DNA from 2 places in the Priestia sp. LL-8 genome. Region 2 is predicted to be linked to the other one. Evidence: a T-box and tRNA genes for the amino acid it is inferred to sense, from the RefSeq annotation. Region 2 holds a T-box; the other holds one or more tRNA genes.
The links. The T-box of region 2 lies ahead of ileS (isoleucine--tRNA ligase). A T-box ahead of a tRNA ligase gene usually reads a tRNA of that ligase, here a tRNA-Ile.
Positions count from the first base shown of each region.

Region 1: it encodes a tRNA-Ile, which carries the amino acid that the T-box ahead of ileS (isoleucine--tRNA ligase) is inferred to sense. The anticodon was not compared.

Region 1 covers NZ_JAZAQH010000001.1:595,700-601,115, reverse strand. Annotated here, with positions in the region: gene U9R83_RS03250 (IDEAL domain-containing protein) at 11-247, shown strand; gene aceA (isocitrate lyase) at 443-1,726, opposite strand; gene U9R83_RS03240 (M48 family metallopeptidase) at 2,119-3,378, opposite strand; tRNA gene U9R83_RS03235 (tRNA-Glu) at 3,588-3,659, opposite strand; tRNA gene U9R83_RS03230 (tRNA-Asn) at 3,664-3,738, opposite strand; tRNA gene U9R83_RS03225 (tRNA-Ile) at 3,742-3,818, opposite strand; tRNA gene U9R83_RS03220 (tRNA-Gly) at 3,825-3,898, opposite strand; tRNA gene U9R83_RS03215 (tRNA-His) at 3,910-3,985, opposite strand; tRNA gene U9R83_RS03210 (tRNA-Phe) at 3,996-4,071, opposite strand; tRNA gene U9R83_RS03205 (tRNA-Asp) at 4,082-4,157, opposite strand; tRNA gene U9R83_RS03200 (tRNA-Met) at 4,162-4,238, opposite strand; tRNA gene U9R83_RS03195 (tRNA-Ser) at 4,264-4,356, opposite strand; tRNA gene U9R83_RS03190 (tRNA-Met) at 4,384-4,460, opposite strand; tRNA gene U9R83_RS03185 (tRNA-Ala) at 4,491-4,566, opposite strand; tRNA gene U9R83_RS03180 (tRNA-Pro) at 4,572-4,648, opposite strand; tRNA gene U9R83_RS03175 (tRNA-Arg) at 4,653-4,729, opposite strand; tRNA gene U9R83_RS03170 (tRNA-Gly) at 4,736-4,810, opposite strand; tRNA gene U9R83_RS03165 (tRNA-Lys) at 4,820-4,892, opposite strand; tRNA gene U9R83_RS03160 (tRNA-Gln) at 4,897-4,971, opposite strand; tRNA gene U9R83_RS03155 (tRNA-Tyr) at 4,979-5,062, opposite strand; tRNA gene U9R83_RS03150 (tRNA-Thr) at 5,071-5,146, opposite strand; tRNA gene U9R83_RS03145 (tRNA-Val) at 5,151-5,226, opposite strand; rRNA gene rrf (5S ribosomal RNA) at 5,338-5,416, opposite strand, start outside.
Region 2 covers NZ_JAZAQH010000001.1:2,661,870-2,667,285, reverse strand. Annotated here, with positions in the region: gene U9R83_RS13585 (MAP7 domain-containing protein) at 1-60, shown strand, start outside; gene U9R83_RS13580 (phosphorothioated DNA-binding restriction endonuclease) at 397-1,278, shown strand; gene U9R83_RS13575 (GIY-YIG nuclease family protein) at 1,381-2,367, shown strand; T-box leader at 2,457-2,699, shown strand; gene ileS (isoleucine--tRNA ligase) at 2,752-5,416, shown strand, end outside.

The DNA.
Region 1 (5,416 bases), 2.1 Mb from region 2:
GTGATGAGGTATGAACAATGAAAAATCGTACACGGAAATGATGAAGTCCCTCGCTCGCAAGAAAAAAGTAATTGATACTGTGAGTATGTTGGATGTTTATATCGAAATGGTAATTGATGAATCGCTTTTTAAGCGTCAAAAAGAACTGTTAGAAACAAACATTAACACGGCATTAGATCAACGTGATGAAATTGCTTTTTATGAGCTATCAGCACAGTACCAATCCCTGCTTCAAACATCTACTTAATATTTTAAGAACTTAATTCATGTTAATGATTTATATGTACGTTTAACAGGCAGATACTTTCTTCTCAGGAAGAACAGCTGTCTGTTAAATCGTGTTTACTACATAAAAAAAGATTCTTACAGATGTAAGAATCTTTTTTGTTAGGATTTTTCCTATGAGTGGAAGTAACTAACCGTTCCACTCATAGATTTTTTGTTATTTATGTGCCTGAAACTGCTCTTCTTCCGTTGAACCTTTTAAAGCTGTGGTAGAAGAAGTCCCACCAGAAACTACTTGCGCCACTTCATCAAAATAACCCGTTCCTACTTCACGCTGATGTCTTGTAGCAGTATATCCATTTATTTCACTAGCAAACTCTCTCTCTTGTAACTCTGAATAAGCTGCCATTCCTCTTGTTTTATATCCTCGTGCCAGCTCAAACATGCTGTGATTTAAAGCATGGAAGCCAGCAAGCGTAACGAATTGGAATTTGTAGCCCATTTTTGCGATTTCTCTTTGGAACTTTTCAATCGTTTTCTTATCTAATTTTTTCTTCCAGTTGAAAGATGGTGAACAGTTATAAGCAAGCATTTTACCTGGGAATTTTTCATGAATAGCATCTGCAAATTTTTGTGCTTGTTCCAAGTTTGGTTCAGACGTTTCACACCATACTAGATCAGCATATGGCGCATATGCTAAGCCACGAGCAATAGCTTGATCGATTCCGGCTCTCGTGCGATAAAAACCTTCAGCGGTGCGTTCACCTGTAATAAACTGGCGATCTACAGGATCAACATCACTTGTAATTAAATCAGCGGCATCAGCATCGGTACGAGCAATCAGAAGTGTTGGAACACCCATTACATCAGCAGCTAAACGAGCAGCAATCAAATTTTTCACAGCGGTCTGAGTTGGCAGCAATACCTTGCCGCCAAGGTGGCCACACTTTTTCTCAGAGGATAATTGATCTTCAAAGTGTACGGCAGATGCTCCCGACTCAATCATTCCTTTCATTAGTTCAAATACGTTTAACTGTCCTCCAAACCCTGCTTCTGCATCTGCTACAATTGGAGCAAAGTAATCGATATCCCCTTCTCCTTCTAAATGCTGAATTTGATCGGCACGCTGCAGCGCTTGATTGATTCGTTTCACAACATGCGGCACGCTGTTTGCCGGGTATAAACTTTGATCAGGATACATGTTTCCTGAAAGATTTGCATCTGCAGCTACTTGCCATCCGCTTAAGTAAATTGCTTTTAACCCCGCTTTTACCTGTTGTACTGCTTGATTTCCTGTTAAAGCTCCTAATGCATGAACGTATGGCTCTGTTTTTAATAAGTTCCAGAACTTTTCGGCTCCTCTTCTAGCAAGCGTATGTTCAATATCAATGGACCCTCTTAGCCCAATGACTTTTTCTGCAGAATATGGACGTTCAATTCCTTTCCAACGCTCATCGCTTTTCCAGTTCTCTTCAAGGTTTTTTACACGAATGTCTTTCATTCTTTATACCCCCTAATGAATTTAAAATTCTATATTCATAAAAATATAAAACGCAGCAGTTAGAATATGTCTGTTTCATGATGAAGTAAATTAGCAGTTTGCCATAGTGTTAGCGAGAACGTAGATGAAATAAGTAAGTAGTTGAAGGACATGTAGTAAGACTTAGCTGAGGTGAATATACGCTGAGAATTTAGACTGCTATCTTTTCAATCACAAATAACTATTCCTCCCTATTGTTATAAAACAGTTTTTATTTTACATACGTTATTATATAACAGTACTTTCGAAAATGAAACCTCCTTTTAGAATTTTTTTCCTACTCGCAAGGAGGCTTTTCTATTAATACCTACGTATAAAAGGCTTCATATATCCTTTACTTTTTCTTATATCACTTATTCATTTCTTTCATACTTCTCAACAAATGAAATTCTTTCCAGTATTGTTGGGTGACCATATCGGAAAATCTTCACTAAATACGGCGGATTTACCTGAGACAGTCCTGATTTCGTTAAGTCCTGAAACGTTTTAATAGCAGCTTGCTTATCTCCTGTTAGGTCCATGGCGTACGTGTCAGATTGAAGTTCATGATGACGCGACTGCATATTTGTTAACGGACTCACAGCAAATGTAAGAACAGAAAAAATAAGTAGAATAAGCGGTAAAGAATTTAAATCACTAAGAGAAGTAATTTTTAATGCTTTTCCCCATCTCTTAATCACAAAGCGAGCTAAGTGCTTCGTTAGCCATAAACCTACGATCGATAAAACTAATGCTGAAGCAATCCCCACATAAATATGTTTCTTTACATAATGACCCATTTCATGCGCCATGATAAACAAAATTTCACGTTCTGTTAATTTATTAAGAGTAGTATCCCATAACACAATTCTTGAATTAGAACCTATTCCCGTCACATATGCATTGAGAGAGTTCGTTTTTTCAGACATGTTTACTTCATATACATGCTTAGCAGGTATATGAGCTTCGTCTGCTAAATGTAAAATTTTCGTCTCTAGCTCTTTATTCTTTAATGGATAAAAATCGTTATATAACGGATCGATAACCACTGGTTGAATAAACGTCAAAAATAGCGTAAATGGAATAGATACTAGCCATGCATACAGCCACCATCTTTTTGAAAACTTACGAATGAATGCATATAACACAGCAATCACTAAAAACATGGTGGCATAGTTTACCCAAAAATCTGTAAAGAGATCCTTCATCCATCCTTGGAAAGGTTGCGTCGTAATATGGTAAGCCTTTGAAAGCTTAAAGCTAATCCAGTCCATAGGAAAAGAATAGATCAGCAGCAGAACGGATAACCAAAATACATAAATAGCAGTTTGGAGAAGACTGAAACGGCTGATGTCTTTAGACCACTTATTAACTTTCTTAGATACACCTAACACTAAAATTAAAATAAACCCTAGCCACTCATATGGAATTCGGATAAAAAAGAGTGCATCTCTAATTTTTGAATATTTTTCGGTCAACATAAGTTCTCGTGCATTCATAAACGTAGCCGGGTCTACGCTGGTGCCCTTTAATGATTGTGGAATAGAGGTATCGCTTATATAGAATAAATACACCCAAATACACGCTCCATACACAAGAAAAACTCCGATGGACCACCAAACAATTTTTTTCACGCATTCCCCTCCTTTTGTACAAACAGTATGCCGTTATTACTATTGTAGGTTTTTTTTCGAAATTTAGAACAAGCTTTTATAGATGTGCTATAAGAAATGCAATTCGGAGAGAGGCAATCATAGAAAAACGAAAAATAGAGTTTAGACAAAAGAATAAACTCTGTTTACAAACAAAAAAAGCAGTTTGCATATGCAAACTGCTTTTAAGATGACCCGTACGGGATTCGAACCCGTGTTACCGCCGTGAAAGGGCGGTGTCTTAACCGCTTGACCAACGGGCCAGTATGGCTCCACAGGTAGGACTCGAACCTACGACCGATCGGTTAACAGCCGATAGCTCTACCACTGAGCTACTGTGGAATATGGTGGGCCTAAGTGGACTCGAACCACCGACCTCACGCTTATCAGGCGTGCGCTCTAACCAGCTGAGCTATAGGCCCATTATTTGGAGCGGGTGATGAGAATCGAACTCACGACATCAGCTTGGAAGGCTGAGGTTTTACCACTAAACTACACCCGCGTTACTTAAGATGGGGCGACTGATGGGAATCGAACCCACGAATGCCGGAACCACAATCCGGTGCGTTAACCACTTCGCCACAATCGCCATCTTAAAATGGTGGCTCGGGACGGAATCGAACCGCCGACACAAGGATTTTCAGTCCTTTGCTCTACCAACTGAGCTACCGAGCCTTTATGTAAATGGCGGTCCCGACGGGAATCGAACCCGCGATCTCCTGCGTGACAGGCAGGCATGTTAACCGCTACACCACGGGACCACTTTGGTTGCGGGGACAGGATTTGAACCTGCGACCTTCGGGTTATGAGCCCGACGAGCTACCGAACTGCTCCACCCCGCGATGATATGAATATGATATAAATAAATGGCGGAGGAAGAGGGATTCGAACCCCCGCGGGCTTTAACACCCCTGTCGGTTTTCAAGACCGATCCCTTCAGCCGGACTTGGGTATTCCTCCGTATATTTATAACAAATGTAACTTATATGGTAGCGGCGGAGGGAGTCGAACCCACGACCTCACGGGTATGAACCGTACGCTCTAGCCAGCTGAGCTACACCGCCATATTATTCGTTACAATTATTTAATTTAATTGGTGGAGCCTAGCGGGATCGAACCGCTGACCTCCTGCGTGCAAGGCAGGCGCTCTCCCAGCTGAGCTAAGGCCCCATAAATGGTCGGGAAGACAGGATTCGAACCTGCGACCCCTTGGTCCCAAACCAAGTGCTCTACCAAGCTGAGCTACTTCCCGTTTATGGCGCGCCCGAGAGGAGTCGAACCCCTAACCTTTTGATCCGTAGTCAAACGCTCTATCCAATTGAGCTACGGGCGCTTTATATGGAGCGGAAGACGAGGTTCGAACTCGCGACCCCCACCTTGGCAAGGTGGTGTTCTACCACTGAACTACTTCCGCTTATTAAAATGAGCCATGAAGGACTCGAACCTTCGACCCTCTGATTAAAAGTCAGATGCTCTACCAACTGAGCTAATGGCTCTCTATGGCTGGGCTAGCTGGATTCGAACCAACGCATGACGGAATCAAAATCCGTTGCCTTACCGCTTGGCGATAGCCCAATAAAGATGGTGGAGGGGGGCAGATTCGAACTGCCGAACCCGAAGGAGCGGATTTACAGTCCGCCGCGTTTAGCCACTTCGCTACCCCTCCGATATAAATGGTGCCGGCAAGAGGACTTGAACCCCCAACCTACTGATTACAAGTCAGTTGCTCTACCAGTTGAGCTACACCGGCACGGTGGTGGAGGATGACGGGATCGAACCGCCGACCCCCTGCTTGTAAGGCAGGTGCTCTCCCAGCTGAGCTAATCCTCCAAATATCATACACAACATTCAGTGTGTATTGTATATAAGTTTTTTACAAATGAGCCAAATAAAAAACCCCTAGACTCTTTTACAAGAGCATAAAAAGGGGTCTTATTCATTGCCTGGCAACGTCCTACTCTCACAGGGACAAAGTCCCAACTACCATTGGCGCTAAAGAGCTTAACTTCCGTGTTCGGTA
Region 2 (5,416 bases):
GTTTGGTTCTGTTCAGAAGCGGATGCACAAGCAGCTGGATATAGAGAATCCCAACGATAAAAAATGTATGCAACCTTTAAAAGCTCTCCTATATGTTTCTTGGAGAGCTTTTTTCTTTATGAGAGGATTAATATAACGTATGTATTAAAGGCACAGGACGAGTAAGTTTTAAAAGCAGAAAAGATATGAAAAAAGAATACTTTGAACAAAATAATTTGGGTAAGAAAGCTTAAAGTAGAGTTTTGTAAACGCGTCTGTAAATAAAGTTCACTGGCCCATCTAATGCTGTCATATAATAGAATTAGCTATTATACTTACATTTATTAATACTTTTTCAAAAACGGTCTTAGCTCTAAGGTTTTAAATAGTTTTATAGATGGGAGTTAAAGCAAGCTTATGAACAGAGAAGAAGTACTACAAAAAATAAAGAACTTAAACATCTGGAAAAAAAGGGATCAACGAGCTCCGCACAAACCATTGTTGATACTGTATGCCCTAGGTCAGCTACAGGCCAAGCAACGAATGCACCTGCCGTATAGGGAGGTGAAAATCCCTTTAAAAGAGCTGCTTATGGAGTTTGGACCTTCTCGGAGTTCCTACCATCCAGAGCATCCTTTTGTTCGTTTGACAGGAGATGGAATATGGGAGCTAAGCGAAGCAGTGGATAAGCGTAGCTTTACAGATAAATATTTACTAAGTACAAATATAGTAGGCGGTTTTAGACAGGATGTTTATAACCTTTTTGCAAATGATCCTACGCTGCTTCAAGACGTCGCGCAATTTTTATTAAATGAACATTTTCCGGATACGATCCATGAAGATATATTAAGAGCCGTAGGCTTGGATTTTGAAACACAGTTAAAGCGAAGAAGAGATCCAAAGTTTCGAGAGAAAATTCTGCAAGCTTACGGATATAGCTGCGCTGTTTGTGGGTTTAACGTTCGTCTTGGACATAATTTAGTTGGTGTAGAGGCCGCTCATATTAAGTGGCATCAAGCGGGAGGGCCAGATATTGAAAGTAACGGAATCGCGTTATGTTCAATGCATCATAAATTATTTGATCGAGGAGTTTTTACTTTTTCAGATCATAATGAGCTGTTAGTGGCAACTCAAGCGCACGGGACGAATGGATTTGAAGAATGGCTTATGAAGTTTCACGGGCAAAAGCTTAGAGATCCTATTCATCCGGCGTATCAGCCGAGTGAAGATTTTCTTGGGTGGCATGTTAGAGAAGTATTTAGGGGACCTGCTAGATATCAAGCAGGTGATATAAATTAATTTTTGTGAATGATAGATTGCTGCGTCTATAATTAGGAAGTGATTTACATATTGTAATGTCAGTTAAAATACGTTCAAGAAGATATAGACGGAGGAAGAAAGATGCTACGAAAAAGCGGTGCGAAACGAATACAGACTTGGTTTTACGATGAAGATCCAAATGGGATTAAAGTATCTGAGGTGCCGAATACAACGATACAGGCTGTATTCATTCCCAGAAATAGTTTGAAAGATTTAAAGGGTGAAAGCGAAGTAGAAAAGCCCGGCATTTATTTTTTATTTGGAGAAGATAAAGAGACATATATTGGAGAGGCAGAAGTGGGATATGAACGTTTAAGACAGCATGCTAGTCCATCAACAGGTAAAAGTTTTTGGGATGTGGCCGTGTTAATTGTCTCTAATGCTTCTCAAGATCAATTAGATAAAGTTGATGTAAAATACTTAGAACATATGTCTTATCTAGCAGCCATGCGCTCTGGTACATATGATATTAATCAAACCGTTCCCACAAAACCGTTTGTGCGTGAATTTAGACGAGACGACCTGACAGATATTTTTAATGTTATTAAAGTTTTACTTGGTGGGTTAGGCTTTTCAATTTTTGCGGATGCTTCAAATGGAATAGAATATGAAAGCGAAGCTGTACAGTCTGGTGACATACCAAAGATTGAAGCAGAGCAAGCGATAGAAAAGGTTGTTCAAGTTGAGACACATTTGTCAAAAGATATAAAATCAGTAATAGTAGAGGACGTTCTATATTGTAAGCGCCGAGATGCGTATGCGACCGGGAAATATGTTAGCGATGGATTTCTTGTCTATAAAGGAGCTTTGCTTGCGAGCGAACAACAGCTAGAAGGACCTAAACTTAAAAGGCACCAAGACCATATTAATACTTTCTTAGCAAACGGTGTATTAGAAATAAAAGATGGTAGATACGTGCTGGTACAAGATCAAATTTTTTCTTCTATCTCAGCTGCGGCAGTGTTTGTGACACAGCGAAGAAGCAGTGGAACTTCTGAATGGAAAGATAAGAACGGGATAACAGCGCGTAATAAAATCGATCAAATGTTAAGTGCAGAAACAAAATAACTTAGATCTAACCCTTTTGAGCTCAATAAGTATTTCAAAACATTGACATTCCCTTCCAAACCGCATACAATAGCTACTAATAAAAGCACACAAATTCGTTGAAGAGAATCAGTACGCTGCAAGTTTGTTTCACAGAGAGCCGGTGATAGCTGAAAGCCGGTGTTCAAGCTGCAGGGGAATATCCTCTCTGAGAAGTCAAACTGAACTGTAAGTAAGTTTGAACGGTAGTCTACCGTTAAAAAGAACGCGTATGATTGTACGTTGCTGAGTGCTATTGATGAACGGATCAATAGAAGCCAGGGTGGTACCGCGGTTTAAAACCCGTCCCTAGTCATAGGGACGGGTTTCTTTGTGTGCTTTTAACTTTAAAAGGAGTGGTATCACATGAAAGAAGTGAATGTAAGGGAGTCTTCGCAAGAGCGCGAACAGCGTATTCAGCAGCAGTGGCAACAAGGAAATGTGTTTCAGCAGTCGGTTCAAAACCGAGAAGGGCATCCTTCGTTTGTATTTTATGAAGGGCCTCCGACAGCAAACGGTTTGCCTCACGTGGGGCACGCGCTAGGCCGGACGATTAAAGACGTGGTGGCTCGTTATAAGACGATGACGGGGCATCAAGTGATTCGAAAAGCAGGCTGGGATACGCACGGACTGCCGGTTGAGCTCGGTGTTGAAAAGCAGCTCGGGATATCGGGGAAGCATGATATTGAAAAATACGGGGTAGAAGCTTTTATCAACAAGTGTAAGGAAAGTGTGTTTGTGTATGAAAAACAATGGCGCACGTTCACGGAGCAGCTTGGCTATTGGGTTGATATGGAAGACCCTTACATCACCTTAGAGAATTCATACATTGAAAGTGTATGGAACGTGCTTGGCACGATTCATGACAAAGGACTTCTTTATAAAGGCCACCGCGTATCACCTTACTGCCCGAGCTGTCAAACGTCGCTGAGTTCGCATGAAGTAGCGCAAGGGTATAAAGATGTAAAAGATTTAACGGTAACGGTGAAATTTAAAGTGAAAAACCGCGATAATGAGTATTTTTTAGGGTGGACGACAACGCCTTGGACGCTTCCGTCAAACGTGGCGCTTGCGGTGCATGAAGAGATGAACTACGTTCGCGCCCAGCAAGGCGGCAGCGTGTATATAGTGGCAGAAGCGCTCGCAGACAAAGTGTTAAAAGGAGAATATAGCGTTTTATCTCATCATAAAGGAAATGAGTTAAAAGGGATGTCGTATGAGCCGCCGTTTGATTTTGTGAACGTTGAAAAAGGTCATGAAGTCGTAACGGCTGATTACGTAACGGACCAAAGCGGAACAGGAGTTGTTCATTTAGCACCTGCATACGGCGAAGATGATTACAGAGTTGTAAAAGAAAACGGCTTTTCATTTGTGAACGTAGTGGATGAAAAAGGACAGTACACGTCTGAAGTGCCGCCTTTTCAAGGACGTTTCGTGAAAGACTGCGACGTTGATATCGTACGTTATTTAGCAAACGAAGGCGTGCTGTATCATAAAGAAAAGCATGAGCACAGCTATCCGTTTTGCTGGCGATGCGACTCGCCGCTTCTTTATTACGCAAATGAAAGCTGGTTTATCCAAACGACGGCGTTAAAGGAACAGTTTTTGAAAAACAATGAAAGCGTGACGTGGTACCCGGATCATATCAAGCACGGCCGCTTTGGCAACTTTTTAGAAAATATGGTGGACTGGAACATCAGCAGAAAACGCTACTGGGGAACGCCGCTGAACGTATGGGAATGCGGAGCATGCCAGCATCAAGTAGCCCCGAAAAGCATCAAAGAGCTTCAGGAACATGCGTCACATTCCGTGGATGACAGCATTGAACTGCATAAGCCTTACGTAGATGACGTGCAGCTGACGTGTCCGGTCTGCAGCGGAGAAATGAAGCGAACGCCGGAAGTCATTGACGTTTGGTTTGACAGCGGGTCGATGCCGTTTGCGCAGTATCACTATCCGTTTGAAAACAGCGAGCTGTTTCAAAAACAGTTTCCAGCAGACGTAATCGCAGAAGGAATTGATCAAACGCGCGGCTGGTTTTACAGCCTGATGGCAGTTTCAACGCTGTTTACAGGAAAAGCACCGTATAAGCGCGTTTTGTCTCTTGGTCACGTCTTAGATGAAAACGGTCAAAAGATGTCTAAAAGTAAAGGAAATGCGCTGGACCCTGTTGATCTTATTCATACATTTGGTGCCGATGCGCTTAGATGGGCGCTTTTAGCAGACAGTGCCCCGTGGAATCCGAAGAAATTTTCAGAGCGCGTCGTGCAGGAAGCGAAGTCAAAAGTCATTGATACACTTGTGAACGTGTACGGCTTTTACGTGCTGTACGCTAAGCTTGACGGCTATGACCCGAAGCAAACGTATGAATTGAAAAAAACAAAATTGGATGAGTGGATTCTTTCACGTTTACACAGCACGGTCAAGCGCGCAACAGTACATCTTGAAGATTACGGATTTACAAGTGCCGCTCGTGAAATCGCGGCATTTATTGAAGAGCTAAGCAACTGGTATGTACGACGTTCTCGCGATCGCTTTTGGTCAGAAGAGATGGATGGAGAAAAAGCAGCGGCTTACGATACGCTTCATGAAGTGTTAGTCACGCTTAGTCAGCTGTTAGCACCGTTTACGCCGTTTGTTGCGGATGACGTTCATGAAAATCTGACAGGAAAAAGCGTTCATTTAGCAGACTATCCTGTGTATGACTCCAACAAAGTGAACGAAAAGCTCGAAAAAGAAATGGCAGCGGTGCTTCAAGTAGTTGAACTAGGTCGAAGCATCCGAAATACGCATTCGTTAAAAGTAAAGCAGCCTTTGCAAAGTCTTTCGCTTGTGGTAACGGAAGAAGATGTAGAGTGGGAAGCATACCATGACGTCATCAAAGATGAGCTTAATGTGAAGAACTTTAACGTGGAGCAAGATGACGACAAGCTTGTTTCATACGTATTAAAACTGGATTTTAAACAGGCTGGACCGAAGTTTGGAAAACAAGTGAATGAGGTCAACCAAGCGTTAAAGAACCTTTCAGAAG